DNA from 3 places in the Serratia sp. NFX21 genome. Region 1 is predicted to be linked to each of the others. Evidence: predicted binding sites of a transcription regulator. Region 1 holds the regulator's gene; each other region holds the start of a gene.
What was found. Region 1 encodes sigma-54, which starts transcription at its own class of promoters, with help from an activator protein. Its sites were predicted from a motif close to GTTGGCACANNTTTCGCTNT; they were not measured.
Positions count from the first base shown of each region.

Region 2: the regulator sigma-54 is predicted to act here: its motif matches at 2,204-2,223, upstream of ACNT1W_RS00025 (gamma carbonic anhydrase family protein).
Region 3: the regulator sigma-54 is predicted to act here: its motif matches at 2,527-2,546, upstream of glnK (P-II family nitrogen regulator).

Region 1 is NZ_CP183196.1:5,080,299-5,087,603, forward strand. It holds gene kdsD (arabinose-5-phosphate isomerase KdsD) at 1-293, shown strand, start outside; gene kdsC (3-deoxy-manno-octulosonate-8-phosphatase KdsC) at 311-865, shown strand; gene lptC (LPS export ABC transporter periplasmic protein LptC) at 862-1,440, shown strand; gene lptA (lipopolysaccharide ABC transporter substrate-binding protein LptA) at 1,409-1,948, shown strand; gene lptB (LPS export ABC transporter ATP-binding protein) at 1,955-2,680, shown strand; gene rpoN (RNA polymerase factor sigma-54) at 2,731-4,164, shown strand; gene hpf (ribosome hibernation promoting factor) at 4,188-4,475, shown strand; gene ptsN (PTS IIA-like nitrogen regulatory protein PtsN) at 4,639-5,100, shown strand; gene rapZ (RNase adapter RapZ) at 5,232-6,086, shown strand; gene npr (PTS phosphocarrier protein NPr) at 6,083-6,355, shown strand; gene ACNT1W_RS23830 (BglG family transcription antiterminator) at 6,411-7,305, opposite strand, start outside.
Region 2 is NZ_CP183196.1:437-7,741, reverse strand. It holds gene ACNT1W_RS00040 (type I DNA topoisomerase) at 1-93, shown strand, start outside; gene tsaC (L-threonylcarbamoyladenylate synthase type 1 TsaC) at 101-670, shown strand; gene aroE (shikimate dehydrogenase) at 682-1,500, shown strand; gene ACNT1W_RS00025 (gamma carbonic anhydrase family protein) at 1,538-2,080, opposite strand; rRNA gene ACNT1W_RS00020 (16S ribosomal RNA) at 2,617-4,159, shown strand; tRNA gene ACNT1W_RS00015 (tRNA-Glu) at 4,303-4,378, shown strand; rRNA gene ACNT1W_RS00010 (23S ribosomal RNA) at 4,614-7,305, shown strand, end outside.
Region 3 is NZ_CP183196.1:1,594,140-1,601,444, reverse strand. It holds gene tesB (acyl-CoA thioesterase II) at 1-718, shown strand, start outside; gene amtB (ammonium transporter AmtB) at 815-2,101, opposite strand; gene glnK (P-II family nitrogen regulator) at 2,138-2,476, opposite strand; gene ACNT1W_RS07490 (SmdB family multidrug efflux ABC transporter permease/ATP-binding protein) at 2,771-4,549, opposite strand; gene ACNT1W_RS07485 (SmdA family multidrug ABC transporter permease/ATP-binding protein) at 4,542-6,317, opposite strand; gene ACNT1W_RS07480 (Lrp/AsnC family transcriptional regulator) at 6,409-6,870, opposite strand; gene ACNT1W_RS07475 (PLP-dependent cysteine synthase family protein) at 6,993-7,305, shown strand, end outside.

The sequences.
Region 1 (7,305 bases):
TCACCCGCAAAAATCTGGGCATGACGGTCATCTGTGACGATCTGATGAAGATCGCCGGTATCTTTACCGATGGTGACCTGCGCCGGATTTTTGATATGGGTATCAATCTCAACGAGGCCAGGATCGTCGATGTCATGACGCTCGGTGGCGTGCGAGTGCGTCCGAACCTGCTGGCTGTTGACGCGCTGAACCTGATGCAGCAACGTCATATCACCTCAGTGCTGGTTGCCGATGGCGACCAGTTGCTGGGTGTGGTACATATGCATGACATGCTGCGCGCCGGCGTCGTTTAATTATGGAAGAGAACTCAATGAGTCTGGTTGAAACCTGCTACGGGCCTGTAGAACAAGACGTCATGGCGCGCGCCGGTAAAATCCGCCTGCTGATTTGTGATGTCGATGGCGTGCTGTCAGACGGCCTGATTTTCATGGGCAACAACGGTGAAGAACTAAAAGCGTTTAACGTACGCGACGGTTACGGCATTCGCTGCCTGAAAACCTCGGATATTGAAGTGGCAATTATTACCGGCCGCTCCGCCAAGCTCCTGGAAGACCGCGCAAATACCCTCGGTATTACCCACCTTTATCAGGGGCAATCCGATAAGCTTTTGGCCTTCCGCGAACTGTTGGATACACTGTCGCTAACGGCAGATCAGGTAGCCTATATCGGCGACGACCTGATCGACTGGCCGGTGATGGCCCAGGTTGGCCTGGCGGTCGCGGTAGCAGATGCACATCCTCTGTTGCTGCCACGAGCCCACTATATTACCCGCATTGCCGGCGGCCGCGGTGCGGTGCGCGAGCTGTGTGACATTATTCTTTTGGCTCAGAACAAGCTGGAGGACGCCAAAGGGCTGTCGATATGAGTAAAACCAAACTTTGGATCACCATCCTGCTGGCGGTGATCGCATTGGCGCTGATTGGCTGGAACATGACGGATGTCAATGATGATGCCATGCCGGGACCGGCTAACAGTAAAGACCCGACTTATCAGAGCCAGCACACGGTCACCATAGTGTACAATCCGACCGGCAAGCTGAGCTATAAGCTGGTGGCGGAAGACGTAAAGTACTATGAGGCCGACGAATTAAGCTGGTTTACCCAGCCGGTGATGACGCTGTTTGATGAAAACGCGGTGGCCACCTGGTCAGTTCGCGCCGATCGCGCCAAACTGACTAAAGACCGGATGCTGTATCTTTACGGCCATGTCGAGGTGAACAGCCTGACCACCACCTCACAGCTGGAAAAAATTAAAACAGACAATGCTCAGGTGAACCTGGTGACCCAGGATGTGGCTTCGGATGACGAAGTGACGCTCTATGGGACGAACTTCACCTCTAACGGCATGAAAATGCGTGGGAACCTGCGGGCCAAAACCGCTGAGCTGATTGATAAGGTTAAGACCAACTATGAAATTCAGAACCAACAAACCAAGCCGTAATTTGTTGATCGGCAGCTTGATTTTGGCCGCCAGCGCACCCGCCTGGGCGCTGAAGTCCGACTCCAGCCAACCGGTAAGCATTGACTCACTGAAACAGTCTCTGGATATGCAGAGCAACGTCAGCACCTTTACCGATAACGTGGTGATCAAGCAAGGCACTATCGATATCAAGGCAGACAAGGTTGTGGTGACCCGTCCGGGCGGCGATCAGAACAAAACTTATATCGAAGCCTTTGGCAATCCGGTGACCTTCTATCAGATGCAAGACAGCGGCAAGCCGGTGAAAGGCCACGCGCAGAAGGTCCGTTACGATGTGGCGTCGCAGTTGGTGACCCTGACCGGGAATGCCTATCTGGAACAGCTCGACAGCAACGTAAAAGGCGATCGCATCACCTATCTGGTGCAACAGCAGCAAATGCAGGCGTTTAGCGACAAAGGCAAACGCGTGACTACGGTTCTGGTACCGTCGCAGTTGCAAGACAAAAACGGGCAAAAGAAGAGTAACTAATCACTTATGGCTACACTCATCGCAGAAAACCTGGCGAAAGCCTACAAGGGCCGCAAAGTTGTTGAAGACGTCAGCCTGAAAGTGAAATCCGGCGAGATCGTCGGCCTGCTGGGGCCAAACGGCGCCGGCAAGACCACCACCTTCTACATGGTGGTGGGTATCGTTCAGCGTGATGCCGGGCGTATCGTGATTGACGAAGAAGACATCAGCCTGCTGCCGCTGCACGCCCGTGCGCGCCGTGGCATCGGTTATTTGCCGCAGGAAGCCTCTATCTTCCGCCGCCTCAGCGTGTATGACAACCTGATGGCCGTGCTGGAGATCCGTGAAGATCTCAGCAGCGAGCAGCGAGCAGACCGTGCGGTAGAGCTGATGGAAGAATTCCATATCTCCCACCTGCGCGACAACCTGGGCCAGGCGCTGTCCGGTGGTGAACGCCGCCGCGTCGAGATCGCCCGCGCGCTGGCCGCGAATCCGAAATTCATCCTGCTGGATGAACCGTTCGCCGGGGTTGACCCGATTTCCGTTATCGACATTAAAAAAATTATCGAGCACTTGCGTGACAGCGGCCTGGGCGTGCTGATCACCGACCATAACGTGCGCGAAACGCTGGACGTGTGTGAACGCGCCTATATCGTCAGCCAGGGCAAACTGATTGCCCACGGCACGCCGGATGCTATTCTGGCCGATGAGCAGGTGAAACGCGTTTATCTGGGCGAAGAATTCCGCCTCTGAGTGCCAGCGCGTCCTGATGGACGACTGTTAACGGAAGTAGACTGAAGATTATGAAGCAAGGTTTGCAACTCAGGTTTAGCCAACAACTGGCCATGACCCCCCAGCTCCAGCAGGCTATCCGCCTGCTGCAGTTGTCCACGCTTGAGCTCCAGCAGGAGATACAGCTGGCGTTAGAGAGCAACCCATTGCTTGAACAGAGCGACCTGCACGAAGAAGTCGACGCCAAAGAAACTGTCGAAACCGAAGGTTTGGATACCCGCGAGGCGTTGGAACAAAAGGACATGCCCGAAGAGCTGCCGCTCGACGCCACCTGGGACGAAATTTACACCGCCGGTACGCCGTCCGGTACCCGCACCGATTACAGTGACGATGAGCTACCGGTTTATCAGGGCGAGACCACCCAGACCCTGCAGGATTACCTGATGTGGCAAGTGGATCTGACGCCGTTTTCCGACACCGATGCCGCTATTGCCACCTCAATCGTCGACGCCGTTGACGACACCGGCTATCTCACCGTGCCGCTGGAAGACATTCTGGAGAGCCTGGGTGACGATAATGTGACAATGGACGAAGTCGAAGCGGTATTGAAGCGCGTACAGCGTTTTGATCCAGTTGGCGTCGCCGCGCGCGACCTGCGCGATTGTCTGCTGGTTCAGCTTTCCCAGTACGCTAAAGACACGCCCTATCTGGCTGAGGCACGCCTGATCATCAGTGAGCATCTGGACCTGCTGGCTAACCACGACTTTCGCAGCCTGATGCGAACAACGCGCTCAAAAGAAGATACACTGAAAGAAGCGATGTTGCTGATCCAGTCATTGGATCCCCGTCCGGGTCAGTCGATCAACACCGGCGAATCCGAGTATGTGATCCCGGACGTGCTGGTGCGCAAAGTGCAGGATGTCTGGACGGTCGAGCTTAATAGCGACAGCATTCCACGCTTGAAGATCAACCAGCAGTACGCCGCGATGGGCAATAGCGCACGTAACGACAGTGACGGGCAGTACATCCGCAGCAATTTGCAGGAAGCGAAATGGCTGATCAAAAGTCTGGAAAGCCGAAACGACACTCTGCTGAAAGTTTCGCGCTGCATCGTCGAGCAGCAACAGGCGTTCTTTGAACAGGGCACAGAATTTATGAAGCCCATGGTGCTGGCAGATATTGCCCAGGCCGTGGAGATGCATGAATCGACAATTTCACGCGTGACCACGCAGAAGTTTTTGCACAGTCCGCGCGGCATTTTCGAATTGAAATATTTCTTCTCCAGCCATGTGAATACCGACAGCGGGGGCGAAGCTTCCTCTACGGCGATCCGGGCAGTGGTCAAGAAAATGATCGCGGCGGAAAACCCCGCCAAACCGCTCAGCGACAGCAAGCTGGCCACCCTGCTCTCCGACCAGGGGATCATCGTGGCGCGGCGTACCGTCGCCAAGTACCGAGAGTCTTTGTCCATCCCGCCGTCCAACCAGCGTAAACAGTTGGTTTGACCTCTATTGAGAAGGAAGACATTATGCAGCTCAACATTACCGGACACCACATCGAAATCACCGAACCTTTGCGCGAGTTCGTGAACACCAAGTTCGCCAAACTCGAACAGTATTTTGATCGCATAAATCAGGTGTATGTCGTACTTAGTGTGGAAAAAGTGCAGCAGATTGCGGAAGCGACGGTGCACGTGAATGGAGGCGAGTTGCACGCCACCTCGGAAGACGAGAACATGTATGCTGCAATTGATAGCCTGATCGACAAACTGGCGCGTCAATTGAACAAACATAAAGACAAACTGAAACAACACTGACATTCTGGGCCGTTTCCGTCAGCGGGTACGGCTCAAACGTAGCCTCGGCCATCGGCGCGTTACCTGTATGGGTATCGCGCCGATAAGCCATCAAGGGTTAAACAAGGCGAAAAATCACCTCACAAGCCTCCTGCTTGCTGGTGTGGTTTTAAGTGAAGATGAGATGAACAACGAAACAATGCAATTAAGCTCGGTGTTAAACATCGAGTGCACCAGAAGCTCCGTCCATTGCACCAGCAAGAAACGGGCTTTGGAAATTATCAGCGAACTGGCCGCAAAACAGCTCAACCTGTCATCACAGGTAGTATTTGACGCGGTTCTCACCCGCGAGCGCATGGGCAGTACCGGTATCGGCAATGGTATCGCTATTCCCCACGGCAAACTGGAAGAGGACACACTGCGGGCCGTTGGCGTGTTTATCCGTCTCGACCAACCTATCGCCTTTGACGCCATTGATAACCAGCCGGTCGATCTGCTGTTTGCCTTACTGGTACCTGCCGACCAATGTAAAACCCATTTGCATACTCTGTCGCTGGTCGCCAAGCGCCTGGCCGACAAAACCGTATGCCGCCGCCTGCGTGCGGCGCAAAGTGACGAAGAGCTTTACCAAATCATCACCGAGTAACGCCCGGCTGGCGTGACTTCCAGCCCGGATAACGATACTGTTTAGCCACGATGGATCCCGGTTCGGACAGGGATCCTAAAGTTTCTAACGGTGGCGATAAACGCCACTGAGATGCCAGGGGGAGTTGCCACATGGTGCTGATGATTGTCAGCGGCCGTTCCGGTTCAGGGAAATCCGTCGCCTTACGGGCGCTGGAAGACATGGGTTTTTACTGCGTTGATAACCTGCCCGTGGTACTGCTGCCGCAGCTTGCCAATACGCTGGCGGAACGCAATAGCTCCGCTGCGGTAAGCATCGACGTACGTAACATGCCGGAATCGCCGGAAGTGTTTGAATATGCGATGACTCAACTGCCGGACAGTTTTTCGCCGCAGTTGCTGTTCCTCGATGCCGATCGTAATACGCTGATTCGCCGCTACAGTGATACTCGCCGTCTGCACCCGCTATCGAGCAAGAACCTGTCGCTGGAAAGCGCCATCGATGAAGAGAGCGACCTGCTTGAGCCACTGCGCTCCAGGGCCGATCTGATCATCGATACCTCAGAAATGTCAGTGCATGAACTGGCCGAAATGCTGCGTACCCGCCTGTTGGGCAAACGCGAGCGCGAACTGACCATGGTGTTCGAATCCTTTGGTTTCAAGCACGGTATTCCAATCGACGCCGATTACGTGTTTGACGTGCGCTTCCTGCCTAACCCGCACTGGGATCCGAAACTGCGCCCAATGACCGGTCTGGATAAACCCGTCGCCTCGTTCCTCGATCGCCACACCGAAGTGCACAATTTTATCTACCAGACCCGCAGCTATCTCGAACAGTGGTTGCCAATGCTGGAAACCAACAACCGCAGCTACCTGACGGTCGCCATTGGCTGTACCGGCGGTAAGCACCGTTCAGTCTACGTGGCAGAACAGCTGGCCGACTACTTCCGCTCACGCGGCAAAAACGTGCAGTCGCGCCACCGCACGCTGGAAAAACGCAAACAATGACGGTCAAACAAACGGTTGAAATCAAAAACAAGCTGGGGATGCACGCGCGCCCGGCGATGAAGCTGTTTGAGCTGGTGCAGAGCTTTGATGCCGAGGTGATGCTACGCAACGACAGTGGCACCGAGGCCGAAGCCAGCAGCGTGATTGCGCTGCTGATGCTGGACTCCGCGCAGGGCCGTCATATCGAAGTGGAAGCCACCGGCCCGGATGAAGCGAAAGCACTGGCGGCGGTGATCGAACTGATCAATTCCGGTTTTGACGAAGACTAAAGAGTCAGGTGCGCTACATGCAGCGCACCTACTTTACAACACATCATTCCTGCAGCTAGATCCTACTTAAACAGTCCAGCGCCACCGCCTTGAAGCTGTCGAAATTATCACTGCCCAACAGGCGACTCATCGAACGTTCGCGCACAAAGGTGACGAACAGATCGTAGATTGCCATCGCCTCTTCGTAATCGCTCTTGCTGATCGCCAGCAGGAAAATCACGTGGGCAATTTCACCTTCACCCCAGGGCACCCCCTGTGGCGCCAGCAGCGTCACCACGACGGTTTTTTTCGCCAGCAACCCCAGCGAGTGCGGCAGCGCGATCCCTTCACCCAGCAGGGTAGAAACAATCGCCTCGCGCTCTACCACTGAAGGGTAAAAATCTTCGCCAACATAGCCTTCTTGCTCAAGCTGGCGGCACACCTGCTGGAATAATTCCGCCTGGGTCAGCGGTTCATTGACCAACATAAAATGCTCGGCGTCGAAGAACTTCTCCAGCATATAGGGCTTGGTACGATCCACCAGCACCAGTTTGCCGAGCTGTTCGAGCTGGTATTCGGTCGGGAACGGCGACATCACCACCACCGGCTTGTTCTTTTCGCTAACCCGCGCATTGGAAATAACGAAGTCTTCGTCGATATGGCTGAGCACCTCGTAATCTCGCAGTGAAACGATGCGCGTCATCACCAGTTGCGGGTATTTGCGTGCGATCTGCGCCTGGATCATCCGCACCGTCGAGTTACCGGTATCGCACACCAGCATCACCTGCGGGTGTCGCTCATAGCCGATGTTGTAATGCCGCTCCAGCCCAACGCCAATGTGCAGTACCAGATAACCGATCTCGTTTTCACTCAGGGTGTAGGGCGTGTATTTCCCCCAGCTGGAGACCGCGGCCAGCGTCACGTCATAGGCCATTGGGTAGTGCTGTTTAATGTTCGCCAGCAGCGGGTTG
Region 2 (7,305 bases), 160 kb from region 1:
TATCCGTTGCTGATGGAAAAGCGCACGGCGAAAGGTCCAACCCTTTGCTGTGCCAGTAAACTTTGCGGGAAACCCGTAGTAACCACAGAATAATGACATCATGAGCTCAGAATCCACAGCCATCTTCACGCCAATTATTGACGCACTGCATAATCAACAGGTCATTGCCTATCCGACCGAGGCGGTGTTTGGCCTGGGTTGCGATCCCGACAGCGAGCAGGCGGTTAATGCCTTATTGGCACTGAAACAGCGCCCATGGGAAAAAGGATTGATCCTGATTGCAGCGGATTACGCACAGTTAACACCTTATATAGATGACACCGCGTTGAACGAACAGCAACGCGCTACGATGTTTGCCAGCTGGCCGGGGCCGGTGACCTGGGTGATCCCTGCCCGGTCGGAAACCTCGCGTTTGCTGACCGGCCGTTTCAATTCGTTGGCTGTACGTGTTAGCGATCATCCGTTGGTACAGCAACTTTGTCGGCAGTTTGGCAAACCGCTGGTATCGACCAGCGCCAACCTCAGCGGGCAGGAACCTTGCCGTAGTGCCGATGAAGTACAGCAGCAGTTTGGTGCCGCTTTCCCGCTGCTGGCCGGCAGCGTCGGTGGCCGTCTTAACCCTTCCGAAATCAGAGATGTCCTGACCGGTGAGCAGATCCGTCAAGGCTAGAGGCAACGTGCATGGAGAAGTTTGCAGTATTCGGTAATCCTATCGGCCACAGCAAGTCACCGCGTATTCATGCGCTATTTGCCGCGCAAACAGGGATAGAACATCCCTATGGCACTGTGCTGGCACCACTGGATGGTTTCGAAACCACTTTGCAGACGTTTATTCAGGCGGGTGGCAAGGGAGCGAACGTCACGGTGCCTTTTAAAGAAAATGCTTATGAAGCGGCGACCGAACTGAGTCAACGAGCCTCGCTGGCCGGTGCGGTAAATACCTTGAAGATACTGCCAGACGGTGGGTTACTGGGTGACAACACTGACGGGATCGGCCTGCTGACCGATCTTGAACGTCAGGGGTTGATCCAACCCAAGGATCGTATCCTGTTGGTGGGGGCTGGTGGCGCGGCACGTGGCGCGATCTTGCCGCTACTGTCTTTTGGTTGTGAAGTGGTGATCACCAACCGTACTTTTAGCCGTGCGCAGACATTGGCGCAGGTGTTCCAGCATCTGGGTGAAATATCCGCGTTACCCCTGGATCAACTTGATCAACAGCGGTTTGATTTAGTGATTAACGCTACGGCATCCGGTATCAGCGGTGACATCCCGGCGCTACCGGTTGGTACGGTCAATGGCCATACGCGTTGTTATGACATGTTTTATCAGCAGGGATTAACTCCGTTTCTGGCCTGGGCGCAGCAACAGGGTGCCACAGAATATGCCGACGGTTTAGGGATGCTGGTGGGGCAGGCCGCGCATGCGTTCCTGCTGTGGCATGGTGTGATGCCGGAGATCGAACCGGTATTGCGCCAGCTGCGTCACGAACTGGCAGTGTAACTCTGAGCCCGTTCCCCTGAGCGGGAACGGGCGCCTGTCAGATATCCTCTGACAAATATTCGTCTTTCCAACGTACATAGTTAGTAGAAGAGTAAAGCAACCCTTCCCGTTCCGCAGCGGTCAATGGGCGAACCTGGCGTGCCGGGCTGCCCATATAGAGATAGCCGCTCTCCAGGCGTTTACCCGGTGCAACCAGGCTGCCGGCACCAATCATCACATCATCTTCTATTACTGCACCATCCAACAGGATCGATCCCATACCTACCAGCACCCGATTGCCAATCGCGCAGCCATGCAACATGGCCTTGTGCCCAACAGTAACGTCTTCACCGATCAATAATGGGTAACCCTCAGGGTTATATTCAGACTTATGGGTTACGTGTAACACGCTGCCATCCTGAATATTGCTGCGTGCACCGATTTTTACTGCGTTCACATCTCCGCGGATAGCAACCAACGGCCAGATACTGACGTCATCGGCCAGCTCAACGTTACCGATCACCACACTGGAAGGGTCGATCATGACGCGCAGGCCCAGTTTAGGAGAGTAATGAAGATAAGAACGTACTGCATCAGACATGGTAATAGGCTCGCATCGGGATCATATTTACCGGCAATACTAGACGTTGGTGGTGGAATTACAACCAACTGAAGTGATGGATCCTGCGGAAAACGGCCCTGATCGCGCAAGATCCACCCGAAAGGGCCGAAAAGTGTGCAAACAGTAAGAAAAGATCAAAAAAGGGGTTGTGCAAAAAACTCGGTTCCCTATAATGCGCCTCCATCGACACGGCGCAAGTGATTCACTTCACATAGCGGCCGGGAAGAAAGAGAAAAAATCCTGAAAATTAGGGGTTGACTCTGAAAGAGGAAAGCGTAATATACGCCACCTCGAGATAGCAAGCTACGGCGGCTAACTCACTGCTCTTTAACAATTTATCAGACAATCTGTGTGGGCACTCCACAAGACGATATCCAGAACCTTCGGGTTCGAAAAAATATCAAGTCTTGAAGAGTGACCAAGCAATAAGTTGTTTCGTTGGCTTGTCCAACTGAATGACTATTACGAAAGTTATTTTCGAGCATCGCTTCACGAGTTGAAGCAAATCAAGCTTTTAATTGAAGAGTTTGATCATGGCTCAGATTGAACGCTGGCGGCAGGCCTAACACATGCAAGTCGAGCGGTAGCACAAGAGAGCTTGCTCTCTGGGTGACGAGCGGCGGACGGGTGAGTAATGTCTGGGAAACTGCCTGATGGAGGGGGATAACTACTGGAAACGGTAGCTAATACCGCATAACGTCTTCGGACCAAAGTGGGGGACCTTCGGGCCTCACGCCATCAGATGTGCCCAGATGGGATTAGCTAGTAGGTGGGGTAATGGCTCACCTAGGCGACGATCCCTAGCTGGTCTGAGAGGATGACCAGCCACACTGGAACTGAGACACGGTCCAGACTCCTACGGGAGGCAGCAGTGGGGAATATTGCACAATGGGCGCAAGCCTGATGCAGCCATGCCGCGTGTGTGAAGAAGGCCTTCGGGTTGTAAAGCACTTTCAGCGAGGAGGAAGGGTAGTGTGTTAATAGCACATTGCATTGACGTTACTCGCAGAAGAAGCACCGGCTAACTCCGTGCCAGCAGCCGCGGTAATACGGAGGGTGCAAGCGTTAATCGGAATTACTGGGCGTAAAGCGCACGCAGGCGGTTTGTTAAGTCAGATGTGAAATCCCCGCGCTTAACGTGGGAACTGCATTTGAAACTGGCAAGCTAGAGTCTTGTAGAGGGGGGTAGAATTCCAGGTGTAGCGGTGAAATGCGTAGAGATCTGGAGGAATACCGGTGGCGAAGGCGGCCCCCTGGACAAAGACTGACGCTCAGGTGCGAAAGCGTGGGGAGCAAACAGGATTAGATACCCTGGTAGTCCACGCTGTAAACGATGTCGACTTGGAGGTTGTGCCCTTGAGGCGTGGCTTCCGGAGCTAACGCGTTAAGTCGACCGCCTGGGGAGTACGGCCGCAAGGTTAAAACTCAAATGAATTGACGGGGGCCCGCACAAGCGGTGGAGCATGTGGTTTAATTCGATGCAACGCGAAGAACCTTACCTACTCTTGACATCCAGAGAATTCGCTAGAGATAGCTTAGTGCCTTCGGGAACTCTGAGACAGGTGCTGCATGGCTGTCGTCAGCTCGTGTTGTGAAATGTTGGGTTAAGTCCCGCAACGAGCGCAACCCTTATCCTTTGTTGCCAGCACGTAATGGTGGGAACTCAAAGGAGACTGCCGGTGATAAACCGGAGGAAGGTGGGGATGACGTCAAGTCATCATGGCCCTTACGAGTAGGGCTACACACGTGCTACAATGGCGTATACAAAGAGAAGCGAACTCGCGAGAGCCAGCGGACCTCATAAAGTACGTCGTAGTCCGGATCGGAGTCTGCAACTCGACTCCGTGAAGTCGGAATCGCTAGTAATCGTAGATCAGAATGCTACGGTGAATACGTTCCCGGGCCTTGTACACACCGCCCGTCACACCATGGGAGTGGGTTGCAAAAGAAGTAGGTAGCTTAACCTTCGGGAGGGCGCTTACCACTTTGTGATTCATGACTGGGGTGAAGTCGTAACAAGGTAACCGTAGGGGAACCTGCGGTTGGATCACCTCCTTACCTAATGATATTGATTGCGTGAAGTGCTCACACAGATTGTCTGATGAAAAAGTAATGAGCAAAAGCGCTACCTGTTGATGTAATGAGTCTCTGACTCATGCTGATACGAACCGATTAAGACGTGAGTCTAATCGGAATTTCGTGTCCCCATCGTCTAGAGGCCTAGGACACTGCCCTTTCACGGCTGTAACAGGGGTTCGAATCCCCTTGGGGACGCCATTCCGATAATGAGTGAAAGACATTATCACCGGTGCTTGCTGCACCGAAAACATCTTAAAGATGACTTTAACGAGTCGTGTTTAAGATATTGCTCTTTAACAATCTGGAACAAGCTGAAAATTGAAACATGACAGCTGAAACTTACTCCTCCGTAGAAGTATTGGAGTAAGGAGTACCCTGTCATAGAGTCTCTCAAATGTAGCAGCATGAAAGTGGAAACACTTTTGGGTTGTGAGGTTAAGTGACTAAGCGTACACGGTGGATGCCTAGGCAGTCAGAGGCGATGAAGGGCGTGTTAATCTGCGATAAGCGTCGGTAAGGTGATATAAACCGTTATAACCGGCGATACCCGAATGGGGAAACCCAGTGCAATTCGTTGCACTATCATACGATGAATACATAGTCGTATGAGGCGAACCGGGGGAACTGAAACATCTAAGTACCCCGAGGAAAAGAAATCAACCGAGATTCCCCCAGTAGCGGCGAGCGAACGGGGAGGAGCCCAGAACCTGAATCAGTTCTTGTGTTAGTGGAAGCGTCTGGAAAGTCGCACAGTAAAGGGTGATAGTCCCGTACACTAAAATGCATTAATTGTGAGTTCGATGAGTAGGGCGGGACACGTGACATCCTGTCTGAATATGGGGGGACCATCCTCCAAGGCTAAATACTCCTGACTGACCGATAGTGAACCAGTACCGTGAGGGAAAGGCGAAAAGAACCCCGGCGAGGGGAGTGAAATAGAACCTGAAACCGTGTACGTACAAGCAGTGGGAGCCTACTTTGTTGGGTGACTGCGTACCTTTTGTATAATGGGTCAGCGACTTATATTTTGTAGCAAGGTTAACCGTATAGGGGAGCCGTAGGGAAACCGAGTCTTAACTGGGCGAATAGTTGCAAGGTATAGACCCGAAACCCGGTGATCTAGCCATGGGCAGGTTGAAGGTTGGGTAACACTAACTGGAGGACCGAACCGACTAATGTTGAAAAATTAGCGGATGACTTGTGGCTGGGGGTGAAAGGCCAATCAAACCGGGAGATAGCTGGTTCTCCCCGAAAGCTATTTAGGTAGCGCCTCGTGAACTCATCTTCGGGGGTAGAGCACTGTTTCGGCTAGGGGGCCATCCCGGCTTACCAAACCGATGCAAACTCCGAATACCGAAGAATGTTATCACGGGAGACACACGGCGGGTGCTAACGTCCGTCGTGAAGAGGGAAACAACCCAGACCGCCAGCTAAGGTCCCAAAGTCATGGTTAAGTGGGAAACGATGTGGGAAGGCATAGACAGCCAGGATGTTGGCTTAGAAGCAGCCATCATTTAAAGAAAGCGTAATAGCTCACTGGTCGAGTCGGCCTGCGCGGAAGATGTAACGGGGCTAAACCATGCACCGAAGCTGCGGCAGCGACGCTTAGGCGTTGTTGGGTAGGGGAGCGTTCTGTAAGCCGTTGAAGGTGGTCTGTGAGGATTGCTGGAGGTATCAGAAGTGCGAATGCTGACATAAGTAACGATAAAGCGGGTGAAAAACCCGCTCGCCGGAAGACCAAGGGTTCCTGTCCAACGTTAATCGGGGCAGGGTGAGTCGACCCCTAAGGCGAGGCCGAAAGGCGTAGTCGATGGGAAACAGGTTAATATTCCTGTACTCGGTGTTACTGCGAAGGGGGGACGGAGAAGGCTAGGCTAGCCGGGCGACGGTTGTCCCGGTTTAAGCGTGTAGGGGGAGTGACCTGGTAAATCCGGTGACTTATCTAACCCTGAGGCGTGATGACGATGCACTACGGTGCAGAAGTAGTTGATGCCAAGCTTCCAGGAAAAGCCTCTAAGCATCAGGTAACACAGAATCGTACCCCAAACCGACACAGGTGGTCAGGTAGAGAATACCAAGGCGCTTGAGAGAACTCGGGTGAAGGAACTAGGCAAAATGGTGCCGTAACTTCGGGAGAAGGCACGCTGGCGCGTAGGTGAAGAGACTTGCTCTCGGAGCCGAAGCCAGTCGCAGATACCAGCTGGCTGCAACTGTTTAATAAAAACACAGCACTGTGCAAACACGAAAGTGGACGTATACGGTGTGACGCCTGCCCGGTGCTGGAAGGTTAATTGATGGGGTCAGCCGCAAGGCGAAGCTCTTGATCGAAGCCCCAGTAAACGGCGGCCGTAACTATAACGGTCCTAAGGTAGCGAAATTCCTTGTCGGGTAAGTTCCGACCTGCACGAATGGCGTAATGATGGCCAGGCTGTCTCCACCCGAGACTCAGTGAAATTGAACTCGCTGTGAAGATGCAGTGTACCCGCGGCAAGACGGAAAGACCCCGTGAACCTTTACTATAGCTTGACACTGAACATTGAGCCTTGATGTGTAGGATAGGTGGGAGGCTTTGAAGCGTGGACGCCAGTCTGCGTGGAGCCAACCTTGAAATACCACCCTTTAATGTTTGATGTTCTAACTCGGCCCCATAATCTGGGGTGAGGACAGTGTCTGGTGGGTAGTTTGACTGGGGCGGTCTCCTCCCAAAGAGTAACGGAGGAGCACGAAGGTTAGCTAATCACGGTCGGACATCGTGAGGTTAGTGCAAAGGCATAAGCTAGCTTGACTGCGAGAGTGACGGCTCGAGCAGGTACGAAAGTAGGTCTTAGTGATCCGGTGGTTCTGAATGGAAGGGCCATCGCTCAACGGATAAAAGGTACTCCGGGGATAACAGGCTGATACCGCCCAAGAGTTCATATCGACGGCGGTGTTTGGCACCTCGATGTCGGCTCATCACATCCTGGGGCTGAAGTAGGTCCCAAGGGTATGGCTGTTCGCCATTTAAAGTGGTACGCGAGCTGGGTTTAGAACGTCGTGAGACAGTTCGGTCCCTATCTGCCGTGGGCGTTGGAAGATTGAGAGGGGTTGCTCCTAGTACGAGAGGACCGGAGTGAACGCACCACTGG
Region 3 (7,305 bases), 1.8 Mb from region 1:
AACGGTGCCTGCCGAGCGCAGCGTCCACTCGTTCCACAGCTATTTCCTGCGTCCGGGCGACAGCAGTAAGCCAATCATTTATGACGTGGAAATTCTGCGCGATGGCAACAGCTTCAGCGCCCGTCGCGTCAGCGCCATTCAGCACGGTAAACCGATTTTCTACATGACCGCCTCTTTCCAAAGTCCGGAAGAAGGCTTTGAACACCAGAACACCATGCCGGACGTGCCGCCGCCAGAAGGGCTGATGTCTGAGTCAGACATTGCCCAAAAACTGTCGCATATGCTGCCGGACAAGGTGCGTGAGAAGTTTATCGGCCAGAAACCGATTGAGATGCGTCCGGTCAAATTCCACAATCCGCTGAAAGGCAGTGTGGAAGAACCGCACCGCTACGTATGGTTCCGCGCCAACGGCACCATGCCGGACGATCTGCGCATCCATCAGTACCTGCTGGGTTATGCGTCTGACTTCAACTTCCTGCCGACGGCGCTGCAGCCGCACGGCGTCGGTTTCCTGGAGCCGGGCATGCAGGTGGCAACCATCGATCACTCAATGTGGTTCCACCGCCCATTCCGCATGGATGACTGGCTGCTGTACGTGGTGGAAAGCACGTCCGCCTCCGGCGCCCGTGGATTTGTACGCGGTCAATTCTATACCCGTGACGGCGTATTGGTTGCCACCACGGTACAGGAAGGCGTGATCCGCCAGCGCGAAGCCTGATAAACGCAGGCCAAAAAAAAGGGCGATGGTGACATCGCCCTTTTTGCATCATCATTATTTTTCGAGTTATTTTAGCGCACTGCCCTTCTTCAAGGCTTATTGGTTATAGGCACTCTCGCCATGGCTGTTGACGTCCAGACCTTCGCGTTCCTGCTCTTCCGGTACGCGCAGCCCGACGATGGCCCCTGCCACTTTAAAGGCGATAAAGGCCGCTACACCAGACCACACCAGCGTGATCACTACGCTCAACAACTGGATCCACACCTGATGGCCCATGGTGACGCCCTCGGCGTAGCCGGTACCGCCCAACGAGGCCGAGGTGAATACCCCAGTCAGCAGGCAACCGACGATACCGCACACGCCATGCACACCGAACACGTCGCAGGTATCATCTACCTTCAGCCATTTCTTCAGCGTGACCACGCCCCACAGACCGGCGATACCGCCAATCAGGCCGATAATCAACGCCCCGCCAATACCCACGGTGCCTGCAGCCGGCGTGATGGCAACCAGCCCGGCGATCATGCCGGAACAGGCGCCCAACAACGAAGGCTTGCCACGAACAATCCACTCGGCAAAGGTCCAGGAGAGGATCGCGCCGGCAGTCGCCACCACGGTATTCAGGAACGCCAGGGCCGCAATGCCGTTAGCCGCGCTGGCAGAACCGGCGTTAAAGCCGAACCAGCCGATATACAGGATGGAAGCCCCGGTAAACACCATGGGCAGGTTGTGCGGTTTGAAAGCTTCCTTACCGAAACCGGCACGCTTGCCCAGCAGGTAAGCGCCAACCAGACCGGCACTCGCTGCGTTGATGTGCACAACGGTACCGCCGGCAAAGTCCAACGCGCCATCAGCGGCCAGGAAGCCGCCGCCCCACACCATGTGGGCAATCGGCAGGTAAGAAATGGTGAACCAGATGGCTGCGAAGATCACCACCGCAGAGAAGCGGATACGCTCGGCAAAGCCGCCCACCACCAGCGCAACGGTAATACAGGCGAACGAACACTGGAACGCCACGTGGATCATCTGGCTAAAGGTCCCGGTGACGCTGTCGATGCCAATGCCTTTGAGCATCGCCGTCTGGAAACCGCCGAAGAAGGCGTTACCTTCGCTGAAAGCCAGGCTGTAGCCATAAAGCACCCACAGCACGCACACCAAGGCAAAGGTAACGGTGACCTGGGTCAACATGGAGAGCACGTTTTTGGAACGCAGCAAACCACCGTAAAACAGAGCGACACCCGGCAGGGTCATGAACAGCACCAAAGCGGTGCAAATCATCATGAAGGCGTTATCCGCCTTGTCTGCGACCGCCGGAGCGGCCAGTGCCAAAGAAGGAACCATGGTTACCGTACTCAGGCCCAACATGGATAAAAGTTTTTTCATTATCAATCCATCCCCATTACTTTACTGAGCCAGTGATTACAGTGCTGCTTCGTCTGTTTCGCCGGTGCGAATGCGAATGACACGTTGCAATTCGGCAACGAAAATTTTGCCATCACCGATTTTGCCGGTGTAGGCCGCTTTACTGATAACATCGACCACTTCGTCTAACTGATCGTCGGCGATAGCGATGTCGATTTTTACCTTAGGTAAGAAGTTGACGCTGTATTCGGCTCCACGATAGAGCTCAGCATGCCCCTTCTGGCGACCAAAGCCTTTTACTTCGCTTACGGTCAGCCCCTGAATACCCACAGAGGATAGGGCTTCACGCACGTCCTCCAGCTTGAATGGTTTAATCACCACGGTCACCAGCTTCATATTGCCCCTCCACGAATTAAGCCCAAACTCACCCCTGGTACGAGTCTTATAAAGCAAAGGCTATGCCATAAATGGATTGGTACGCTAATTCAGCAAATTAACCGACCAGGCAGGGGTGTAACGCAACGCCGCTAGCCAATGGCAGGCTATCGCACAGGGAATTGATTAAATATTGCGCACTACTTTGGTGCGTGACGCGTCGAAAAAGTGCAGAGAAAGGGATTTAAAACGCAGCGATGCCTGTTTATGGTGCGTGGCGGGAAAAGAAAGAGGCCGCTCAAGCGGCCTCATAGATCATGCAGTTTGTGTTTCTTCGCGGTTGGCGGCTGCCAGCTCTTCACCCACCAGTTGTAGCTGATACATCTGGTAGTAACGCCCCTGCTGCGCCAGCAGTTGCTGATGGTTACCCTGCTCGACAGCCTGACCACGGTGCAACACCAGAATCGAATCGGCATCAACAATGGTCGACAAACGGTGAGCGATCACTACCAGCGTGGTGTGCTCGCGGATCAAACTCAGCGCCCGCTGAATAGCTTGTTCCGTACCCGAGTCAATGTTGGCGGTGGCTTCGTCGAGGATCAGGATCTTCGGTGCCTGTACCAGTACCCTGGCCATCGCCAATAGCTGCTTCTGACCCACCGACAGGTTATTACCCTGCTCGCCCAGCCGGGTGTGAATGCCTTCAGGGAAAGAGCGAACCAACTCAGCCAGTTGCACCCTTTCCAAAGCCTGCCAGACCGCCTCTTCACTGATATTACGCCCCAGAGTGACGTTGGCCAGTACCGATTCGGCAATCACCACCGGATCCTGCTGCACCATAGCGATGCCCTGGCGCAGGGTAGCGTGTGAAAGGCTGGACAGAGGCCGTCCGTCGAGACGCACTTCCCCCTGATCGACCGGGTAATAGCCCATCAGCAGATTGGCCAGCGTGCTCTTGCCGCTGCCGGTATGGCCGACCAGCGCCACGAAGCCGCGTGAAGGCACCGACAGCGAAATATGCTGCAGCACCTTTTTGTCATCACGGTAGGAAAAACTCAGGTCGTCAATATCAATACGGCCGCTCTCCAGCGGACGAGCATCCGTCCCGTAGCTCTGCTGGCGGCGATCCATCAGTTCGAAAATACGCTCACCGGCCACCACCGCCTGCTGCAAAATCGACTGCTGCGACGTCAACTCAATCAACGGCTCATTCAAACGCCCCAGATAGTTGATAAAGGCATACAGCACACCGACGCCGATCGCCCCTTCGCCGCTGAAACCGAACAGCATCAGCAGGCCGCACAACACCAGCGCCGAAAACAGACTGAGCAGCGGCCGTAGCAGGAAACCGTCCAACCGCAGCGTTTGCATACGCGCGGTATAGTGGGAACGGCTGGCAGCGCTCATGCGCTCGCCGAAGCGGATCTGCTGGCGGAACTGCTGGATCACGCCCATGCCGTTAATCACTTCGTTAAAACCGTCGTTGATGTCGGCCAGATAGCTACGCACCCGGCGTACAATAGGGATGCTGTAGTATTGGTAAATGCCCATCACCACGAATACCGCCGGGAAGATGCAGATCGCCACCAACGCCATGCGCCAGTCGAGGCTGAACATCGCCACCAGCATAGCGCCAATCAGCGCAGCGCTTTTCAGCACCGTAGACACCACCATCACGTACAGATCTTTGATCACCTCGGTGTCATTGGTCACCCGGGAGATCAACTGCCCGACCGGCTGAGTATCAAAAGCGCTCAGCGGCTGGCGTAATGCGGCATCCATCACGTCCGTTCGCAGACGTTGAACCACCCCGACCGCCGCCTGGTTAAACAGCAACGCCTGAAAATAGTGCAGCGCCGCCGCCAACAGCTCCAGCAGAATATAGGCCGCCGCCAGCCCGCAGACGATAGTCAGCGGCAACTGCCCTTTGGCAACGTAGTTATCGATAAAGTAGCTGACCAGGATCGGTCCGGCGACTTCCGCCGCCGCCGCGACCCACAGCATCAACACCGCCAGCCCCAAGGGTTTGCGGTACGGCGATCCATAAGCCAGCAACCGTTTCAGCGTCGGCCACAGCTTTTGCATCTTATTCATTGGCTAGTATCTCCTCGCCGCTTTCCGGTGCCTCGTCCAGCGCCGCTTCCAGTTGCTGATAGCGGTACATATCGCGATACCAGCCCGGTTGGGCCGCCAGTGACGCATGTTCACCACGCTGAGCCACGCCGCCGTGCTGGATCACCAAAATCTCGCTGGCTTCGGTCAATGCCGAAAGCCGGTGCGCGCTGATAATCACCGTGCGGTTTTGCCCCCAGCTGCGCAGGTTATGCAGGATCTGGTGTTCGGTACGGCCATCCACCGCCGACAGCGCGTCGTCGAGGATCAGGATTTCCGCGTCCAGCAACAGGGCGCGTGCGATGGAAATACGCTGTTTCTGACCACCGGAAAGCATCACGCCACGCTCACCCACCTCGGTTTCATAGCCTTGCGGCAAGCGCAAAATATCTTCATGCACGCTGGCCAGGCGGGCCGCACGCTCAATCTGTTCCTGCGTCGCCCCTGGGTTGCCCAGCGCGATGTTGTTCGCCACGCTGTCTGAGAATAAGAACGGTGTCTGGCTGACCACGGACAACCGCGAACGCCAATCGTCGAGTTTCACCTGGGTCAGCGGCAGCCCCTGATAGCTGATCTGGCCGTCATCAACATCAAATTGGCGCTGGATCAGTGACAGCAGCGTCGATTTACCGGCACCGGTCGGGCCGCACAGGCCGAGCATTTGCCCCGGCTCCAGCTTCAGCACCACATCGTGCAGCGCCGGGTGGGTATTGCCCGGATAGTGAAATGCGCGAATGTCGATTGCCAGATTGCCACGCCCAGCCGGCAAGGCTTGATCGCCGTCCGTCACTGCCGGCGCTTCATCCAGCAGGCTGCGGATACGGCTATAGGCCGCGCTGCCACGTTCAACGATGTTGAACATCCAGGCCAGCGCCAACATTGGCCAAATCATCAGGCCGAGGTACATCACAAAGCTGGTCAGTTGGCCCAGAGTCAGAGTACCGTTCACCACCATCCAGCTGCCGCCGCCGATAGCCAGCAGATTGGCAGTACCGATGGCGATGTAAATCGTCGGGTCGAAACGGGCATCCACCCGCGCTACGTGCATGTTTTTGGCCCCGGTCTGGGCGGCCACTTCGGCAAACTGATTGGACTGATGATCTTCCAGCCCGAACGCCTTGATCATGCGGATACTGGTCATGCTTTCCTGCGCCTGATCGTTCAGGCTGGAGAACGCCGCCTGCGCCGATTTAAAACGCTGGTGTAACTGGTCGCCGTAGTACTTGATGACGATCGCCATGATCGGCATGGGGATCAGCGACAGCAGGGTCAGCTGCCAGCTAATTTGGGTACTCATCACCACCAGCACCGCTAATCCCATCACCAGCGAATCCACCAGCGTCAGCACCCCTTCACCGGCGGCAAAAACCACCCGGTCGACATCATTGGTGGCGCGCGCCATCAGATCGCCGGTACGGTGGCGCAGATAGAAGGCCGGATTCTGACGGCTAAGCTGGCGGTAGAAGTTTTCACGCAGCTCCACGGCTAGCTGATAGGATGCGCCAAACAGCAGAACCCGCCACACATAGCGCAGCAGGTAGACCACCACGGCAGTGCCGAGCATCAGCCCCAGCCACGCCATTAATACGCCGCCGGACATCTGTTTTTCGGTGACGCCATCCACAATGATCCCCACCAGCTTGGGCGGCAACAGTTGCAGTATGGCAATGATGATCAGCAGCACCACCGCCCCGAGGTAGCGGCGCCACTCGCGGCGGAAATACCAGCCGATTTGAGCAAATAGTCTCACGCAGTTTTATTCCAGGATGTAATGGTTTTTTCTCTCATTCTGCCTCAGCAGAGTAGGATACCACCGTTACTTTGCCAATTTGGTGAACTTTTCACTCAGGAACCGGCAGTGCGGTGGTGTATTTGATTTTTTCCATCGCGAAGCTGGAAGTGACGTCGATCAGCCCCGGCACGCCGTTCACCAGGCGCTTGTAGAAGCTGTCGTAACTCTTCATATCCGCCACTTCCACCTGCATCAGGTAATCGTACTCTCCCGCCATGCGATAGAAGGCCAGCACCTCCGGCATCTGCTTGGTCAGTTGCACGAACTGTTGATACCACTCGCTGCTGTGCTGCTGAGTTTTGATCAGCACAAATGCCGTCAGGCCCAGGCCGAGCTTTTCGTTATCCAGCAGCGCGACTCGCCCACGGATATAACCTTCTTCTTCCAGCCGCTTGAGCCTTTTCCAGCAGGGTGTTGACGTCAGATTGACCGCGTCGGCCAACACCTGCAGCGGTTGCGTACAGTCCTGCTGCAGCATGCACAGTAATTTACGGTCTGTTTTATCTAACATATCGTCAACCAGGAGAATAATTTTCTCTCATTAGGCGATTAAACAGGAAAAATGGCAATCCTTTTTTCCTCGCGGCAGGCTATATTATGCAACAAACAAGCCCCCTATTCTGAGGCCAGATGATGACAAATTCTTGGGTAAAATATGCTATCGGTGAAATAGAAGCGGATTTTCAACGCTCCGCCGATACTCACCTGATCCGCCTGAACCTGCCGGAATTTCCCGGCATCTGCCTGTACCTGAAAGATGAAAGCACTCACCCGACCGGCAGCCTGAAGCACCGGCTGGCGCGTTCACTGTTTCTGTATGGTCTGTGTAACGGCTGGATCACCGAAAACACCACGATTATCGAGGCCTCATCCGGCAGTACCGCGGTATCCGAAGCTTACTTCGCCCGGCTGATTGGCCTGCCGTTTATTGCCGTCATGCCTTCCT